2 regions of the Streptomyces sp. NPDC008163 genome follow, and region 1 is predicted to be linked to the other one. Evidence: riboswitches for the same ligand, from Rfam matches in the RefSeq annotation. Region 1 holds a riboswitch; the other holds the start of a gene.

Region 1 (8,761 bases):
GCGGCTTGGGCTGTCGCCGACGCGGTATTACCAGCTGCTGAATGCGTTGCTGGATGATCGGCGGGCGCTGGAGGAGGATCCGGTGACGGTGAATCGCCTTCGGCGCGTGCGGGACGCTCGGCGCGGGCGGCGGTAACCGGGGCGCTGCCCCGGGCCCCGCGCCTCAGGCGCCGGCGGGGCTGGACGGTGTGGCGGCCAAATCAAGCCCCTGCGGCGATTGAGCAGCGGGGGTGCGGGGGCAGCGCCCCCGCAACGAGGTGCGCGGGGATACGCTCACCGCATGGGCACCCCACAGACAACCGCAGGCCGTACCGGGCTGGAAGCCCTCCTCGCCCGGCCGGCCGAGGCCCTCGTCGCGCTCGACTTCGACGGGACGCTGGCGGACATCGTGCCGGATCCGGAGCAGGCGCGGGCGCACCCCGGAGCCGTGGCGGCGCTCGCCGCCCTCGCGCCGAAGGTCGCGGCCGTGGCCGTGATCACCGGCCGCCCCGCCGACGTCGCCGTGCGGTTTGCCGGGGTCGCCGGAGTGGAAGGGCTCGACCATCTCGTCGTCCTCGGGCACTACGGGGCCGAGCGCTGGGACGCCGTGACCGGGGCCGTGCACGCCCCCGAACCGCACCCGGGCATCGCCGCCGTGCGCGCCGAACTCCCCGGCGTACTGGCGGAGTACGAGACCTGGACCGAGGACAAGGGCCACGCCCTCGCCGTGCACACCCGACGCGCCGCAGACCCGCAGGCCGCGTTCGACGCGCTGCGCGGGCCCCTCGGCGAACTGGCCGCGCGCCACGGGCTGATCGTGGAACCGGGGCGCCTGGTACTGGAGTTGCGCCCCCCGGGCATGGACAAGGGTGTCGCGCTCACCGAGTTCGTGCGCGAGATCGGCGCGACGTCCGTGCTGTACGCGGGCGACGACCTGGGCGACCTCGCCGCGTACGCGGCCGTGGAGAAGCTCCGGACACAGGACGAGGACGCCGTCCCGGGCCTGCTCATCTGCAGCGGCAGCGAGGTGCCGGAGCTCGCCGACCGCGCCGACCTGGCCCTGCCCGGGCCCGGCGCGGTCGTGGCGTACCTGCGGGACCTCGCCGACCGGCTCGCCTAGTCGCTAGTCGCGCCGCAGCGCGTCCAGCTGGTCCAGGAACCACTGCTGCGGGGGCAGCGCCGTGGCGGCCTCGGCCAGGCGTTCCGTGCGGGCGGCCCGCACGTCGTCCGGGAGCGTCAGCGCTTCGTGCAGCGCGTCGGCCGTGGCGGAGACGTCGTACGGGTTGACCGTGAACGCGTGCTCGCCGAGCTCCTCGTACGCACCGGCCTCCCGCGACAGGACCAGCGCGCAGCCCTCGTCGGAGACGACCGGGACCTCCTTGGCGACCAGGTTCATGCCGTCCCGGATCGGGTTGACGAGGGCGACGTCGGCCAGCCGGTACGCGGCGAGCGAGCGGGCGAAATCGTCCTTGACGTGCAGGACGACCGGGGTCCAGCCCGCCGTGCCGTACGTCTTGTTGATCGCGTCGGCGACCTGCTGGACCTCCGCGGTGTACTCCCGGTAGACCGCGAGGTCCTGGCGCGAGGGATAGGCGAAGGCGACGTGCACGACGCGTTCGCGCCATTCGGGGTGCTCGTCCAGCAGGGTGCGGTAGGCGTGCAGGCCCCGGACGATGTTCTTGGACAGCTCCGTGCGGTCGACCCGGACGACGGTCTTCCGGTCGGGCCCGATCTGCTCGCGCAGGGCCGCCATCCGCTCGTCCACGTCCGCCTCGTGCGACCGGCTCCGCAGGAATCCGGCGTCGGCGCCCAGGCCGTGGACCCCGACGCGGGTGCCGCCGGTGCCGCCCAGGATCTCCGCGCAGCAGCCGATGAAGGCGTCCGCCCAGCGGCGGGTCAGGAAGGCGGCGCGGTCGGCGCCGAGGATGCCGCGCAGCAGCTGCTCGGCGATGTCGTCGGGGAGCAGCCGGAAGTAGTCGACGGGCGCCCACGGGGTGTGCGAGAAGTGGCCGATCCGCAGGTCGGGGCGGAGCTCGCGGAGCATGCCGGGGACCAGCGAGAGGTGGTAGTCCTGCACGAGGACGGCCGCGCCCTCGCCCGCCTCCTCGGCCAGCGCCTCGGCGAAGGCCCGGTTGTACGTCTCGAAGGAGGCCCACTGCCTGCGGAACTCCGCGTCGAAGACGGGCTCGACGGGCGTCTGGTACAGCATGTGGTGGACGAACCACAGCACGGAGTTGGCGATGCCGTTGTACGCGTCGGCGTGCACCGCGGCGTCGATGTCGAGCATCCGGACGCCCGGCTCGCCGACTCCCCGGCGCACCGCCTCGCGGTCGCCGTCGCCGAGGGCGGCGCAGACCCACATCTTGTCGTCGACGGCGCTGAGGCCGGAGACGAGTCCGCCCCCGCCCCGTTTCGCTTCGAGGGTGCCGTCGTCGCCCAGGGCGTACGAGACGGGGCCGCGGTTGGAGGCGACGAGAACCTGGGCAGCGGGCTGGGGGGCGTGCTCGGAGACCATGGCCGGAATCTAGCCCGAACCCGATCCGTCCAAACGTACGAAGCCGGACGGCGTGGGGTCGTGATCAGGCCGCGCGGCGTGCCACGTACTCCTCGATCTCGCACATCGGCGGCCTCTCCTGCGTGTCGACGGGGTACGTGCGGGGAACGAACCCGTCCGGCCCGCGTTCGAACTGGGTCAGCGAGGGGCGCACCAGATGGCCCCGGGAGAGCCGCACCTGCGCGGTGCGGTAGATCGCGGAGGCCATCCGGCCGAGCGCCCGGCCGTCCTGGTGGCGGTGGACGCGGACGCCGACGTCGACCTGCGCGAGGGCGTCGAGGCCCACGGTGTGCAGCGCGTCCACGAGCAGGCCGAGCTCGACCCCGTAACCGACCGGGAACGGCAGCCGCTCCAGGAGCGAGCGGCGTGCGGCGTACTCGCCGCCCAGCGGCTGGACGAAGCCCGCGAGGAGCGGCCAGTGCAGATTCAGCAGGGGCCGGGCCACCAGCTCGGTGACGCGGCCGCCCTGCCCGGCTGCCTCGCCGAGCGGCCGGTCGTACATCGCCTTGACGAACTGCACCTCGGGTTGGGCGAGCAGCGGGCCGACGATGCCGGAGACGAAGTCGGCCGAGAAGTCCTTCAGGTCCGCGTCGATGAAGCACAGGATGTCGCCCCTGGTCACCAGGAGCGACCGCCACAGCACCTCGCCCTTGCCGGGGACGGCCGGGAGGCGGGGCAGGATCGCGTCGCGGTGGACCACCCGGGCGCCCGCGCGGCGGGCCACCTCGGCGGTGGCGTCCGTGGAGCCCGAGTCGATCACGACCAGCTCGTCCACCAGCGGGATCCGCTCCATCAGCTCGCGCCGGATCGTCGCGACGATGTCACCGACGGTCGCGGCCTCGTTGAGGGCCGGTAGAACGACGCTCACGCCCGTACCGTTCGCGGCGGCCCGCACGCTCCCGGGCGGGTGGTCGGCGGCCGACCAGGAACGCCTGGTCAGCCAGCGTTCGACCTCTTCGAGCACGGTCGATACTCCCTGTATGTGATCCATCTCGCGGTACGGACGGCTATCTCACCCGTCCGGTCCTTCGGTTACAGTCTTGAACAACGCGGACGGTCCTCGCATGCCGGGGTCGGTCCGCCGACAAATGCGCGGATCCATGATCCGTCGCCACAGCGCTCATCCAGAGGGACAGAGGGAACGGCCCGTTGAAGTCCCGGCAACCCTCCTGCCGACCGCGAGGTCAGGTGGGGAAGGTGCCAATTCCGTCTCGCGGCGAAACGCGCCGTGAGGAAGATGAGGAGAAAGGGCCTCGCCATCATGGCTGTTGAAACCGTCGCAGCACACACCGAATCCTCTGTGGACCTGGGTCCCGCCGCGGCTCTTTCCTGCCGCGAATGCGGTGAGCGGTTCGCACTTGGTCCCATTTTCGCCTGCGCGTCCTGTTTCGGGCCGCTCGAAGTGGCGTACGACCTGCCGAGCGGCTCCCCCGACGAGCTGAAGAAGCGCATCGAGGCCGGCCCGAACAACATCTGGCGCTACGCGCCGCTGCTGCCGGTGCCCGCCGATGTGGCCGACAAGCCCAATCTCAACCCCGGCTTCACCAAGCTGGTCAAGGCCGACAACCTCGCCCGTGAGCTGGGTGTGACCGGCGGCCTGTACGTGAAGGACGACTCGGGCAACCCGACGCACTCCTTCAAGGACCGCGTCGTGGCGATCGCCGTCGAGGCCGCCCGCGCCTTCGGCTTCACCACGCTGTCCTGCTCCTCGACCGGCAACCTCGCCGGTGCGGTCGGCGCCGCCGCCTCGCGGGCCGGTCTGCGCTCCTGCGTGTTCATCCCGCACGACCTGGAGCAGGGCAAGGTCGTCATGGCCGCGGTGTACGGCGGTGAGCTGGTCGGCATCGAGGGCAACTACGACGACGTCAACCGCTTCTGCTCCGAGCTCATCGGCGACCCGCTCGGCGAGGGCTGGGGGTTCGTCAACGTGAACCTGCGTCCGTACTACGGCGAGGGTTCGAAGACGCTCGCGTACGAGATCTGCGAGCAGCTCGGCTGGCAGCTGCCCGACCAGATCGTCATCCCGATCGCGTCCGGCTCGCAGCTCACGAAGATCGACAAGGGTCTTCAGGAGCTGATCAAGCTCGGCCTGGTCGAGGACAAGCCGTACAAGATCTTCGGCGCCCAGGCCGAGGGCTGCTCCCCGGTCTCCACCGCCTTCAAGGCCGGTCACGACGTGGTCCGCCCGCAGAAGCCGAACACGATCGCCAAGTCCCTCGCGATCGGCAACCCGGCCGACGGCCCGTACGTCCTGGACATCGCCCGCCGCACCGGCGGTGCCGTCGAGGACGTCAACGACGAGCAGGTCGTGGACGCGATCAAGCTGCTGGCCCGCACCGAGGGCATCTTCGCCGAGACGGCGGGCGGGGTGACGGTCGGCGTGACGAAGAAGCTGATCGACGCCGGTCTGCTCGACCCGGCGCTCACCACCGTCGTCCTGAACACGGGTGACGGCCTCAAGACGCTGGACGCGGTGGCCGACACCTCGCAGGCGACCGCCACGATCCGCCCGAGCCTGGACGCCTTCCGCGCCGCCGGACTCGCCACCAGCTGACCACCCGAGACTTCAGGAAGGCACCGCCCATGAGCGTCAAGGTCCGCATTCCCACCATCCTCCGCACCTACACCGGCGGCCAGGCCGAGGTTCCGGCCGAGGGCGCGACCCTCTCCGAGGTCATCGCCTCGCTGGAGAAGGACCACCCGGGCATCGCCGCCCGCGTGCTGGACGACCAGGGCAAGCTGCGCCGCTTCGTCAACGTGTACGTCAACGACGACGACGTGCGTTTTGAAGGCGGCCTCGACGCGGCGACCCCGGACGGTGCCGGCGTCTCGATCATTCCCGCAGTGGCCGGCGGCTGCTGAGCCCAAGGCTCCGTAGCGTCACCGCAATTGCCCCCTCCGCGAGAGAAGCGGAGGGGGCAATTCTGCATGGTTGAGCGGGGTAGAGTGTGGGAAGTCCCCTTCGCTGCCCGTGCGCCTCGCATATGAGAATGCGCCGCGACACGATCAGAAGCAGCCAATGTGCGTGTGCCTCTTGTGCCTTAAGTCGCCTTTGTGGGGCCCGACTTGCCCCGCAAGCTCATGAATTCCTCATATTCGGGCGATCGGCGCTGCGCAGAATTGTCGTCCGATTGACCTGTCGCACAGGGCAGTTGGGCAGATACATTCAGCCGCGGTCGACGCGCTTCGGCGCACACACGTTACAGGGGAGTTAGGCATGGCTCAGGGCACCGTCAAGTGGTTCAACGCGGAGAAGGGGTACGGCTTCATCGCGGTCGACGGTGGTGCGGATGTATTCGTCCACTACAGCGCGATCCAGATGGACGGGTACCGCACCCTCGAAGAAGGTCAGCGGGTCGAGTTCGAGATCTCGCAGGGCCAGAAGGGGCCGCAGGCGGACATGGTCAAGCTCGCCGTCGGCTGAGCCCGGCACGGCACGTCGGCCGCGACGCCACGCACGTACGAAGGGTCCGTACCCATAGGGGTACGGGCCCTTCGCGTGTCCGGGGTCGGCCGAGTGTCGCCGGGGTTGTCCACACTCCGGCCGGGGGCGCTTGCGCCCTCCCGTCGCCCGACCACCACCCCTCAAGGAGCCTTCGGCGCTTGCACTCAACGGGGTCGAGTGCTAATCATTGGGCTTAGCACTCTCCAGGTGAGAGTGACAGAATTTTGGACCGGGCCGGTGAGGCCCGCACGCCGGGCGGGGAAGGAACCGCACGGCACGCAGGCCGTCCGTCGCGGGCGCCACTCGGTCCGGAGCAATCCACCCCTGTCCGGGAGGACCACTTCACATGGCCAAGATCATCGCGTTCGACGAGGAGGCCCGGCGCGGTCTCGAGCGCGGCATGAACCAGCTCGCCGACGCCGTCAAGGTCACCCTTGGCCCCAAGGGTCGCAACGTCGTCCTCGAGAAGAAGTGGGGCGCCCCCACGATCACCAACGATGGTGTGTCCATCGCCAAGGAGATCGAGCTGGAGGACCCGTACGAGAAGATCGGTGCGGAGCTGGTCAAGGAGGTCGCCAAGAAGACGGACGACGTCGCCGGCGACGGTACGACCACCGCCACCGTTCTCGCCCAGGCGCTCGTCCGCGAGGGCCTGCGCAACGTGGCCGCGGGTGCGAACCCGATGGCTCTCAAGCGGGGCATCGAGAAGGCCGTCGAGGCCGTCTCCGCCGCCCTCCTGGAGCAGGCCAAGGACGTGGAGACCAAGGAGCAGATCGCTTCGACCGCCTCCATCTCCGCCGCCGACACCCAGATCGGCGAGCTCATCGCCGAGGCCATGGACAAGGTCGGCAAGGAAGGCGTCATCACCGTCGAGGAGTCCCAGACCTTCGGTCTGGAGCTGGAACTCACCGAGGGCATGCGCTTCGACAAGGGCTACATCTCGGCGTACTTCGCCACCGACATGGAGCGCATGGAGTCGTCCCTCGACGACCCGTACATCCTGATCGTGAACTCCAAGGTCAGCAACGTGAAGGACCTCCTTCCGCTGCTGGAGAAGGTCATGCAGTCGGGCAAGCCGCTGCTGATCATCGCCGAGGACGTCGAGGGCGAGGCCCTGTCGACCCTGGTCGTGAACAAGATCCGCGGCACCTTCAAGTCCGTCGCCGTCAAGGCCCCGGGCTTCGGCGACCGCCGCAAGGCCATGCTCGGTGACATCGCCATCCTCACGGGCGGCACCGTCATCTCCGAGGAGGTCGGCCTCAAGCTGGAGAACGCCGGTCTCGACCTGCTCGGCCGCGCCCGCAAGGTCGTCATCACCAAGGACGAGACGACCATCGTCGACGGCGCCGGTGACAGCGACCAGGTCCAGGGCCGCGTCAACCAGATCCGTGCCGAGATCGAGAACTCCGACTCGGACTACGACCGCGAGAAGCTCCAGGAGCGCCTGGCGAAGCTGGCCGGCGGCGTGGCCGTCATCAAGGCCGGTGCCGCGACCGAGGTCGAGCTGAAGGAGCGCAAGCACCGCATCGAGGACGCGGTGCGCAACGCCAAGGCCGCCGTCGAGGAGGGCATCGTCGCCGGTGGTGGCGTGGCTCTGCTCCAGGCTTCCGCCGTCTTCGAGAAGCTGGAGCTCTCGGGTGACGAGGCGACCGGCGCCAACGCCGTGAAGCTCGCGCTGGAGGCCCCGCTCAAGCAGATCGCCGTCAACGGTGGCCTTGAGGGTGGCGTCGTCGTGGAGAAGGTCCGCAACCTTCCGGTCGGCAACGGCCTGAACGCCGCGACCGGCGAGTACGTCGACATGATCGCCGAGGGCATCCTGGACCCGGCGAAGGTCACGCGTTCCGCCCTGCAGAACGCCGCGTCGATCGCCGCGCTGTTCCTCACCACCGAGGCCGTCATCGCCGACAAGCCGGAGAAGGCCGCCGCGGCCGCTCCGGGCGGCATGCCGGGCGGTGACATGGACTTCTGATCCTGACGGATCGGCAGTTCCAGTAGTACCAAGACACCGGCCCCCGGGGATTCGTCCCCGGGGGCCGGTGTCGTCGCGTCTACGGGGCCCGGCCCGCGGCCGGGTTCAGTGGCGCCCGGACCCCTTGCCGAGGGTCTTCAGGAGGGCCTGTGCCATGACCTCCTCGCCCTTGGCGTTGGGGTGGGCCGGGGCGGCGGGGGCCGCGGGGCTCAGCGGCTCGATCCAGCGGTCGGCGGGTGACTTGCACATGTCGTGGCCCACCGTCGGTCCGTACGTGTCCACGTAGTCGGCCCGGTTCAGGAGAGCCACCGCGCGCAGCATCAGGTTGAGGCGCTTCTCCGTGTCCCGCAGGTAAGGGAAGTCCTTCGCGGCGAAGGGGACCTGGGGGAAGCAGCCGGTGCCGTCCTCGGGAAGGAGGTCGGGATAGCCGACGACGACCACGCGCGCGTGGGGGGCCTTGCGGTGCACGTCCCGCAGGACGCGGGCGATCTTCGGGGCCGTTTCGAGGATCTTCAGCGTCAACTGGTCGTAGCCCTTGGCCCCGTAGTACTGCCGGCACGGATCGCCGGCGAGGTCCTTGGTGCTGAGGGTCGCGCAGGTGCCGATGATGGAGCCGAAGCCGACGTCGTTGCCGCCGATCTGAAGGGTCACGAGGTCCGTGTCCTTCTCCACCGCGTCCAGCTGCGGCCCGTTGGTGCCCTGCGCCTGCCACATCTCGGCGGTCGTCGCACCGCCGCAGCTCACGTCGGTGAACGAGGTGACGTGGCGCTCGCGCGCGGTGATCGACGGGTAGTTGTTGTCCGAACGGGCGCAG
Region 2 (8,761 bases), on a different contig from region 1:
CTGCCGCTGCGCTTCCCCGCGTGGGTGGTGCTGATCTTCTGGTTCGTGCTCCAGTGGCTGGCCGCCGAGGGCGCGGGAAGCGGCCCCGGGGTGGCGTACCTGGCCCACGTCGTCGGCTTCGCGACCGGCTTCCTGTACGCCTGGGGCCGCTACAGGCGCGACGGCAGAGGCCCTAGAGTGAAGGCTCCAGCCACGGCCACCGAGGGAGAAACACAGCCGTGATCACCGCGATCGTGCTCATCAAAACCAGCGTGGACCGGATTCCCGAGATCGCCGAGGCCATCGCCGCGCTGGACAGTGTCAGCGAGGTCTTCTCGGTCACCGGCACCTACGACCTGATCGCCATGGTCCGGGTGGCCAAGCACGACGACCTGGCCGAGGTCATCCCCGGCCGGATCAGCAAGATCCCGGGCGTCGAGGGGACCGACACCCACGTGGCCTTCCGTACGTACTCCCAGCACGACCTGGAGGCCGCGTTCTCCATCGGCCTGGACGCGTAGGGTCGCCGCGCCGCCCGGCCCTCAGATCTGGGCGGCGCCCCGGTCCGGCACGCAACGGCCGTCCTCGGTGCGGTACTTCCAGCGCGCCCCGTCGCTCACCAGCTCCCGGACCGCGCGCAGGAAGCGCTCGACGTGCTCGTCCGGGGTCCCGGCGCCGAAGCTGACCCGGATCGCGTTCAGGGACCGCTCCCCCGGCTCCGCCTCCGGCGCGCCGCACTCCCCCGCCTCACCCGGGTCGCTGCCGAGCAGGGTGCGCACGAGCGGGTGGGCGCAGAAGAGGCCGTCGCGCACCCCGATGCCGTACTCGGCGGAGAGGGCGGCGGCGAAGTGGGAGCTGTTCCAGCCCTCCACCACGAACGAGATCACGCCGACCCTCGGCGCGTCGTCGCCGAACAGCGAGAGCACCTTCACCTCGGGGACCTCGGCCAGCCCCGTCAGGACCTCGGCGACGAGACGCTGCTCGCGGGCGACCAGCCGGTCGAACCCGGCCTCGGTGAGCGCCTTGCAGGCGGAGGCGATGGAGTAGACGCCGATGACGTTGGGCGAGCCGGCCTCGTGCCGGGCGGCCGTGGTGTGCCACTCCACGTCCACGCCGCCGTCCGTGCGCCGGGCCACCGTGCGGGACGCACCGCCGCCCGCCAGGTACGGCTCCGCCTCGCGCAGCCAGTCGGCCCGGCCGGCCAGGACGCCCGAGCCGAACGGGGCGTACAGCTTGTGCCCGGAGAAGGCGACCCAGTCGACGTCCAGCTCCGTGATGTCCACGGGGTGGTGCGGGGCGAGCTGGGCGGCGTCCAGGACGATCCGGGCGCCGTGCGCGTGTGCGGCGGCGGCCAGCTCCCGTACGGGCCACAGCTCGCCGGTCACGTTGGAGGCGCCGGTGACGCAGACCAGCGCGGGGCCGTGGGGCTCCCGGTCCGTGAGGGCCCGCTCCAGCGTGGCGACGGCCTCGGCGGGGGTGCGCGGGGCGTTCAGGTAGGTGACGCGGGCGTCGCGCCAGGGCAGCAGCGAGGCGTGGTGCTCGGTCTCGAAGACGAAGACCTGGCAGTCGGCGGGCAGCGCGGCGGCCAGCAGGTTCAGCGAGTCCGTGGTGGACCGGGTGAAGACCACCTGGTCCTCGGGGCGGCAGCCCAGGAACTCCGCCACGGTGGCCCGGCTGGACTCGAAGAGGTCCGTGGACAGCTGCGAGAGGTACCCGGCGCCGCGGTGCACGCTGCCGTAGTACGGCGCGTAGGCGGCCACGTCGTCCCAGACCCGCTTCAGCGCCGGGGCGCTCGCCGCGTAGTCCAGCGCGGCGTAGCCGACCTCCCCACCGGTGACCAGCGGGACGAGGACATCCTCGCCCAGAACCGGCAGCGGGGCACAGAGGGACTGGTCGGCGGCAACGGTGAAGACAGACATGGCGGACTCCCGTAACAGGCAGGCGAATTCCGCGTACCGGCAGAGACACGGCAGCACGGAGTGAAAGAAAGAGGGGGTGTGCGGAACAGGGCCTGAGGCCCTAACGCATTCGCTTGCTCACAAGAGGCTCCCTGAGGACCAAGGACCCCACGGGTGGACGTCACGCGACGTCGAGGGGTCCGCGCTTGCCACAGACCTCGCTGCCTGCGGCCCGGTCTTCACCCGGGGCACCCCGCCACGGACGGAGGGTTGCCGGACAGCGGGCCGGGGCCGTAGTCGCTGTCACTCATGACCTGCGCAGCATCTTGCCATACGTACGGGAGCGCGCAAGGCGCAGTCCGCGATCCGGACTGCGCCCTGCCTCACACCGACGCGCTCACGCGTTGCTGGCGACGACCCATCTCTCCAGCGCCCGCCCGGCCTCGCCCGAGTCGATGGACTCGGCGGCCTTCGCCATACCGGCCCGGATCTGCTCGGTGAGCGGCGCGTCCCCCGGGTCCAGCGCGACCAGCGCCGCCGCCGAGTTGAGCAGCACGGCGTCCCGTACCGGACCGGTCTCCCCGGCCAGCAGCCGGCGTGCCACATCCGCGTTGTACGAGGCGTCGGCGCCGCGCAGCGCCTCCACCGGGACCAGCTCGACGCCCACGTCGCGCGGGTCGAAGGTGTCCTCGCGGACCACGCCGTCCCGGGCCACCCAGACCCGCGAGGTCGCCGTGGTGGTGAGCTCGTCCAGGCCGTCGTCGCCCCGGAAGACCAGCGCGGAGTTGCCGCGCTCGGCGAGGACGCCCGCGACGATGGGGGCCATGCGCAGATCGGCGACCCCGATCGCCTGGGAGCGCACCCGGGCCGGGTTGGTGAGCGGGCCCAGGATGTTGAACGTGGTGGGCGCGCCCAGCTCCGCACGCGCCTTGGCCGCGTGGCGCAGGGCGGGGTGGAACTTCACCGCGAAGCAGAAGGTGATGCCCGCCTCCTCGGCCACCTCCACGACGCGCCGGGGGGTCAGCTCCAGGTTGACGCCGAGCTTCCCGAGCACGTCGGACGAGCCGCTGGCCGACGAGGAGGCGCGGCTGCCGTGCTTGACGACCTTCGCGCCGGTGCCGGCCACGACGATCGCGGACATCGTGGAGATGTTGACGGTCTTGGCCATGTCGCCCCCGGTGCCGACGATGTCGACGGTGCGGCCGGGGACCTCGATGGTCGTGGCGTGCTCGTACATCGCGCGGACCAGGCCGGAGACCTCGGTGACCGTCTCGCCCTTGGCACGCAGGGCGACCGCGAATCCGGCGATCTGCACATCGGTCGCCTCGCCGCTCATGATGCGGTCCATGGCCCAGGCGGTGGCGTCGGAGCCCAGGTCCTCGCCGCGCAGCAGGGGGGTCAGCACGCCGGGCCAGGAGAAGGCCGCCACGCTGTCGCCGCCGTCCGGGGTCACAACGTTCATGGTCCGCTCCTGGGGTCCACAGCCGATAAGGGATCGGCTCCACCCTATCGAGCCCCCGGGACGGCAAAGAGCCCCGTCCATCGAATGGACGGGGCTCTCGCCGTGGCGATCAGAACGGGTGATCAGTGGTGGCCGTGGCCGCTGGTGATCTCCTTGTACTCCTCGGCGGTGGGCTTGGCGATCTGGCTGCTCTCGCCGTACAGGCTCTTGCTGAGCCGCGCCCGGACCTTGGTGATCCTGGAGACCTTGCGCTCGACACCGTTCTCGTCGACCGTCGGGCCGATCTCGAGCGGCTTGTACTGCTCGTGCGCGGTGAGCGCGTACCGGGCCTCCGGCGACAGCGGCTCGTGGACCTCGACGAACTCACCGTGCGGCAGGCGCTTGATGAGACCCGACTCGCGGCCGTGCAGCACCTTCTCCTTGTCGCGGCGCTGGAGGCCGAGGCAGATCCGCCGGGTCGCGACGAACGCGATGACCGGGCCGACGAAGAAGGCGATACGGACGAACCAGCTGATCGAGTTGAGCGACAGGTGGAAGTGCGTCGCCCAGATGTCGTTGCCGCCACCGATCAGCATGACGAAGTAGATCGTCACCCAGGCGACACCGAGGGCCGTCCGGGTCGGCGCGTTGCGCGGCTTGTCCAGGATGTGGTGCTCGCGCTTGTCGCCGGTGATCCAGGACTCGATGAACGGCCACAGGGCCAGCGCACCGAGCACCACACCGAACAGAACGAGCGGGATGAAGACACCCAGGACCAGCGTGTGGCCCCAGAGGTTGATCTCCCAGCCCGGCATCACTCGGACGAAGCCCTCGGCGAAGCCCATGTACCAGTCCGGCTGGGCGCCCGTGGACACCTGGTCGGGGCGGTACGGGCCGATGGCCCAGATCGGGTTGATCGAGGCGATCGCCGCGACGATCGCGATGAAGCCGAAGACCAGGAAGAAGAACCCGCCGGCCTTCGCCATGTACACCGGCAGCAGGGGCATGCCGACGACGTTCTTGTTGGTCCGTCCGGGACCCGCGAACTGGGTGTGCTTGTGGTAGAAGACCAGGATCAGGTGGCCGACCACGAGCCCGAGCATGATGCCCGGCAGCAGCAGGATGTGGATCGAGTAGAACCTCGCGATGATGTCGCCGCCGGGGAACTCCCCGCCGAACAGGAACATCGAGATGTACGTACCGACGATCGGCGTCGACAGGATCGCGCCCTGGGTGAAGCGGACACCGGTGCCGGAGAGCAGGTCGTCCGGCAGCGAGTAACCGGTGAAGCCGGTGAACATGCCGAGGACGAACAGCAGGAAGCCGAACAGCCAGTTGATCTCGCGCGGCTTGCGGTACGCGCCGGTGAAGAAGACGCGCATCATGTGCACGAACATGCCGGCCAGGAAGATGACCGCGGCCCAGTGGTGGATCTGCCGGACCAGCAGACCACCGCGGACGTCGAAGCTGATGTTCAGCGTCGAGGCGTACGCCTCCGACATCCGGATGCCCTGCATGGGCTCGTACGGGCCGTGGTAGACGACCTCGTTCATGCTCGGGTGGAAGAACAGCGTCAGATACACACCCGTGAGGATGATGATGATGAAGCTGTAGAGGCAGATCTCACCGAGCATGAAGGACCAGTGGTCCGGGAAGATCTTGCGCATGTTGGCCTTGGCGAGGGAGTAGATCCCCAGCCGGCCGTCCGCCCAGTCGGCCACCCGCTCACCGGCGGGCGCCTTGCGGTTGCCCGGCGCGGAGGCGCCGGGTGTGTTCGTCGCAGTACTCATCCGCGCTCCCAGAATGCAGGACCGACGGGCTCTTCGAAGTCACCGAGCGCCTGGAGGTTGCCCTCGCTGTTCACGCCGATCCGCAGCTGCGGGAGGGCGTGGCCGGCCGGACCGAAGATGACGCGGGCGCCGTCGGAGAGGTCGAAGGTGGACTGGTGGCACGGGCAGAGCACGTGGTGCGTCTGCTGCTCGTACAGGCTGATCGGGCAGCCGACGTGCGTGCAGATCTTCGAGAAGGCCACGATGCCCTCGTGCGCCCACTCGCGCTCGCGCTTGTCCTTGATGTCGTCCGGCTCGATGCGGATGATCATCAGGGCGGCCTTGGCGATCTGCGTCTGGAAGTCCTCGTCGTGCTCCTCCAGGCCCTCGGGCATGGCGAAGGTCAGCGAACCGACGACCACGTCCTCGGGACGCAGCGGCTCCATCGTGTTCATGTTGACGAGCTGCTTGCCCTCGGCCCACAGGGTCTTGCGGAGCTTCTTCTCCGGCAGCGGACCCAGGTCGCGCAGCAGCATCACGCCGGAGAGCGGCACCAGGGCCAGCGCGCCGAACATGGTGTTGCGGATCAGCTTGCGACGGCCGAGCGCGGACTCCCGGGCGCCGTCCGCGAAGTCCGACAGGACCTTCGCCTTGACCTCCGGCGTCGCCTCGATGGCGTGCCGGTCGTCGGCGACCTCGACGTCGGACATCAGGGTGCGCGCCCAGTGGACGGCGCCCGCGCCGATCAGGAAGAGCGCCAGGCCCAGGGTCAGACCCAGGGAGAAGTTGAGCGCGCTGACATGACCGAACGGGAAGATGAAGACGATCTTGTCGACCGGGAAGATGACGTAGGAGGCGATGAAGCCCACCGTCGCCAGCATGGACAACAGGAACATGGTCGCGACGGTGCGCTCGGAGCGCTTCGCGGCCCGCTCGTCGATGTCCTGGATGCGCGGCCTGTGGGCCGGCAGCCCCGGGTCGGCGAACGGGTCGTCGTGCGCCGATTCTACCGCGCCGTGCGCGGCGCCCTGCTCGTCGGGCAGGTTCTCTTCTGGAATCTCTTGGCTACTCATGACTTCTTGGCCTTAGCGGTGTGGGCCGCGACCCAAATGGCAACTGCGATCAGACCGCCCAGACCGAAGATCCAGCCGAACAGGCCCTCGCTGACCGGACCCAGGCCGCCGAGAGCGAGGCCGCCGGGGGACTCGGCTTCGGAGCCGTTCACGGTCTTGACGTAGGCGATGATGTCCCGCTTCTGCTTCTCGGGCATCGTCGAGTCCGGGAAGGACGGCATGCTCTGCGGGCCGGTCAGCATGGCCTCGTAGATGTGCTTCGGGCTCACGCCGTCCAGGTCCGGCGCGTACTTGCCGTTCGTCAGCGCGCCACCCTTGCCGGTGAAGTTGTGGCACTGCGCACAGTTGGTACGGAACAGGTCGCCACCCTTGGCGATGTCCGCACCCTCAGGGCTGACCTGGCTCTTGGTCGGGACGACCGGACCGGCGCCGAGCGACGCGACGTAGGCCGCGAGCTGGTCGATCTCGGCCTGGCTGTAAATGACCTTCTTCTTCGGTACCTGGGCGCCCGGCTGCTGGGCGGGCATGCGGCCCGTACCGACCTGGAAGTCCACGGCGGCGGAGCCCACGCCGACAAGCTGCGGCCCGTCGGAGGTGCCCTGACCGCCGGTTCCGTGGCAGCTGGCGCAACCGACGGAGTACAGCTTCTTGCCCTCGTCGATGGCGAGGGACTGGGCGGTGTCGTCGGCCTGCGCCTTACTCGCGGGCGCGAACGCGGCGTACAGCCCCCCGGTGGCCGCCAGCGCGAGGAGTAGTACGACGACCGCCGCCAACGGATGGCGTCGTCGTGCGGAGAGCTTTTTCACGGATTACCCCGGTGTCAGGATCTTCTGCGTCGATGCTGGATGTGGTTCGGGCTCGGGCCCGGTTACTTGATCATGTAGATCGTGGCGAAGAGGCCGATCCACACGACATCGACGAAGTGCCAGTAATAGGACACGACGATGGCGGCGGTCGCCTGTTCATGGGTGAACCTCTTGGCCGCGTACGTCCTGCCCAGAACGAGCAGGAAGGCGATGAGACCGCCCGTCACATGCAGACCGTGGAAGCCGGTGGTCAGGTAGAACACCGAGCCGTACGGGTCGGAGGACAGCGAGAGGCCGTCCTTCTTCACCAGCTCGGTGTACTCGAAGACCTGGCCTCCGATGAAGATCGAACCCATCACGAAAGTGATCACGAACCACGCACGGAGCTTCTTCACATCGCCCCGCTCCGCGGCGAAGACGCCGAGCTGGCAGGTGAGTGAGGAGAGCACCAGGATCGTGGTGTTCGTCGCCGAGAACGGGAAGTTCAGGGCGGACGCCATTTCCTTCCAGTGTTCCGGTCCGGTCACCGATCGCAGGGTGAAGTACATCGCGAAGAGGGCCGCGAAGAACATCAGCTCGGAGCTCAACCAGATGATGGTTCCGACGCTGGTGAGGTTCGGCCGATTGACCGACGGGTGCGCGTGCCCGGTTTCTACTGTCGTTGCTGTCGCCACGACCGACATTATGTCGGTCGCTTATCCCGCCCTCACTCCGGGGGGTGCCGTTCGGTGTGTCAGAGGGGTGTGTCCTGCCCGAACGGCCCAGGGAAGGCCGGTGCGAACCGGTGCTGACACGCTGTCGGGCGGAGTACGATCCGCGCATCGGACGGCTCTCGTTCCCCGGGGGCCCCGAGTGCCCCGAAGACACGGATGTCACGGAGGAACCATGCAGCCGACCGCCACGGTCCTGGTCTACAGCGACAACGCGCACACCCGTGAGCAGGTGAGGCTGGCAGCAGGGCGCAGGCCCGCGGCGGACGTGCCGCCGGTGGAGTTCCTGGAGTGCGCGACGCTGCCCGCCGTCCTGGACGCCCTGGAGCGCGGGGGGATCGACGCCTGCGTGCTGGACGGTGAGACCGCTCCGGCGGGCGGTATGGGCGTCTGCCGGCAGATCAAGGACGAGATCTTCCGCTGCCCGCCGGTCCTGGTCCTCATCGGGCGCCCGCAGGACGCCTGGCTGGCCACCTGGAGCCGTGCGGACGCCGCGGTGACGCTGCCGGTGGAGCCCGTGGAGTTCGCGGACTCCCTGGCCGCCCTGCTGCGTACGCGGCTGTCCGTGGGGGCCTGAGCCCCCACGGACCGGTCGCACGGTCAGACCTGGGGGCGCAGCCGCGCCGCCTTGACCGTGTCGACCCGCGGCGCGGTGGTGTCGTTGTTCAACGCGCTGCCCTTCTGCCACTTGGCCCAGGACAGGTTCCAGTCGCCGTAGCCGTTGTCGAAGGGCGTCATCGTCTCGCCGTCGCTGCCGACGACGCTGACGATGTCGCCCTCGCGCACGGTGTTGAAGAACCATTCGGCCTCGCTGGTGCTCATGCCGGTGCAGCCGTGGCTGACGTTGGCGTACCCCTGCGAGCCGGTGGACCAGGGCGCCGCGTGCACGTATTCGCCGCTCCATGTCACCCGGGTGGCCCAGTAGACATCGAGGTCGTACGAGTCGGAGGACCCGGCGGCGATCCCGATGGATTCCCCGCGCATACGTACGTACTGCTCCTTCCCGAGCACGACCTTGACGCCGTTGCGCGTGTCGAACCCGGGTTTGCCCGTGGTGACTGGGATGGTGTTGATCACCTCACCGT

Evidence for each region. Region 1 has a riboswitch for S-adenosylmethionine ahead of thrC (threonine synthase). Riboswitches for the same ligand answer to the same signal wherever they lie in the genome.
Region 2: it holds a riboswitch for S-adenosylmethionine, as region 1 does, so the genes downstream of both, ACFZAT_RS06110 (aminotransferase class V-fold PLP-dependent enzyme) here and thrC (threonine synthase) in region 1, are expected to answer to the same signal.

Annotation. Positions count from the first base shown of each region.
Region 1 is NZ_JBIBHG010000017.1:48,167-56,927, reverse strand. It holds gene ACFZAT_RS30425 (DUF3263 domain-containing protein) at 1-136, shown strand, start outside; gene otsB (trehalose-phosphatase) at 281-1,099, shown strand; gene ACFZAT_RS30415 (trehalose-6-phosphate synthase) at 1,103-2,494, opposite strand; gene ACFZAT_RS30410 (glucosyl-3-phosphoglycerate synthase) at 2,559-3,497, opposite strand; SAM riboswitch class I at 3,651-3,777, shown strand; gene thrC (threonine synthase) at 3,795-5,087, shown strand; gene ACFZAT_RS30400 (MoaD/ThiS family protein) at 5,117-5,395, shown strand; gene ACFZAT_RS30395 (cold-shock protein) at 5,751-5,957, shown strand; gene groL (chaperonin GroEL) at 6,325-7,947, shown strand; gene ACFZAT_RS30385 (GDSL-type esterase/lipase family protein) at 8,053-8,761, opposite strand, start outside.
Region 2 is NZ_JBIBHG010000002.1:216,508-225,268, reverse strand. It holds gene ACFZAT_RS06120 (rhomboid family intramembrane serine protease) at 1-222, shown strand, start outside; gene ACFZAT_RS06115 (Lrp/AsnC family transcriptional regulator) at 219-500, shown strand; gene ACFZAT_RS06110 (aminotransferase class V-fold PLP-dependent enzyme) at 522-1,898, opposite strand; SAM riboswitch class IV at 2,075-2,192, opposite strand; gene trpD (anthranilate phosphoribosyltransferase) at 2,275-3,339, opposite strand; gene ACFZAT_RS06100 (cytochrome b N-terminal domain-containing protein) at 3,462-5,108, opposite strand; gene ACFZAT_RS06095 (Rieske 2Fe-2S domain-containing protein) at 5,105-6,160, opposite strand; gene ACFZAT_RS06090 (c-type cytochrome) at 6,157-6,966, opposite strand; gene ACFZAT_RS06085 (heme-copper oxidase subunit III) at 7,029-7,649, opposite strand; gene ACFZAT_RS06080 (hypothetical protein) at 7,852-8,253, shown strand; gene ACFZAT_RS06075 (Ig-like domain-containing protein) at 8,277-8,761, opposite strand, start outside.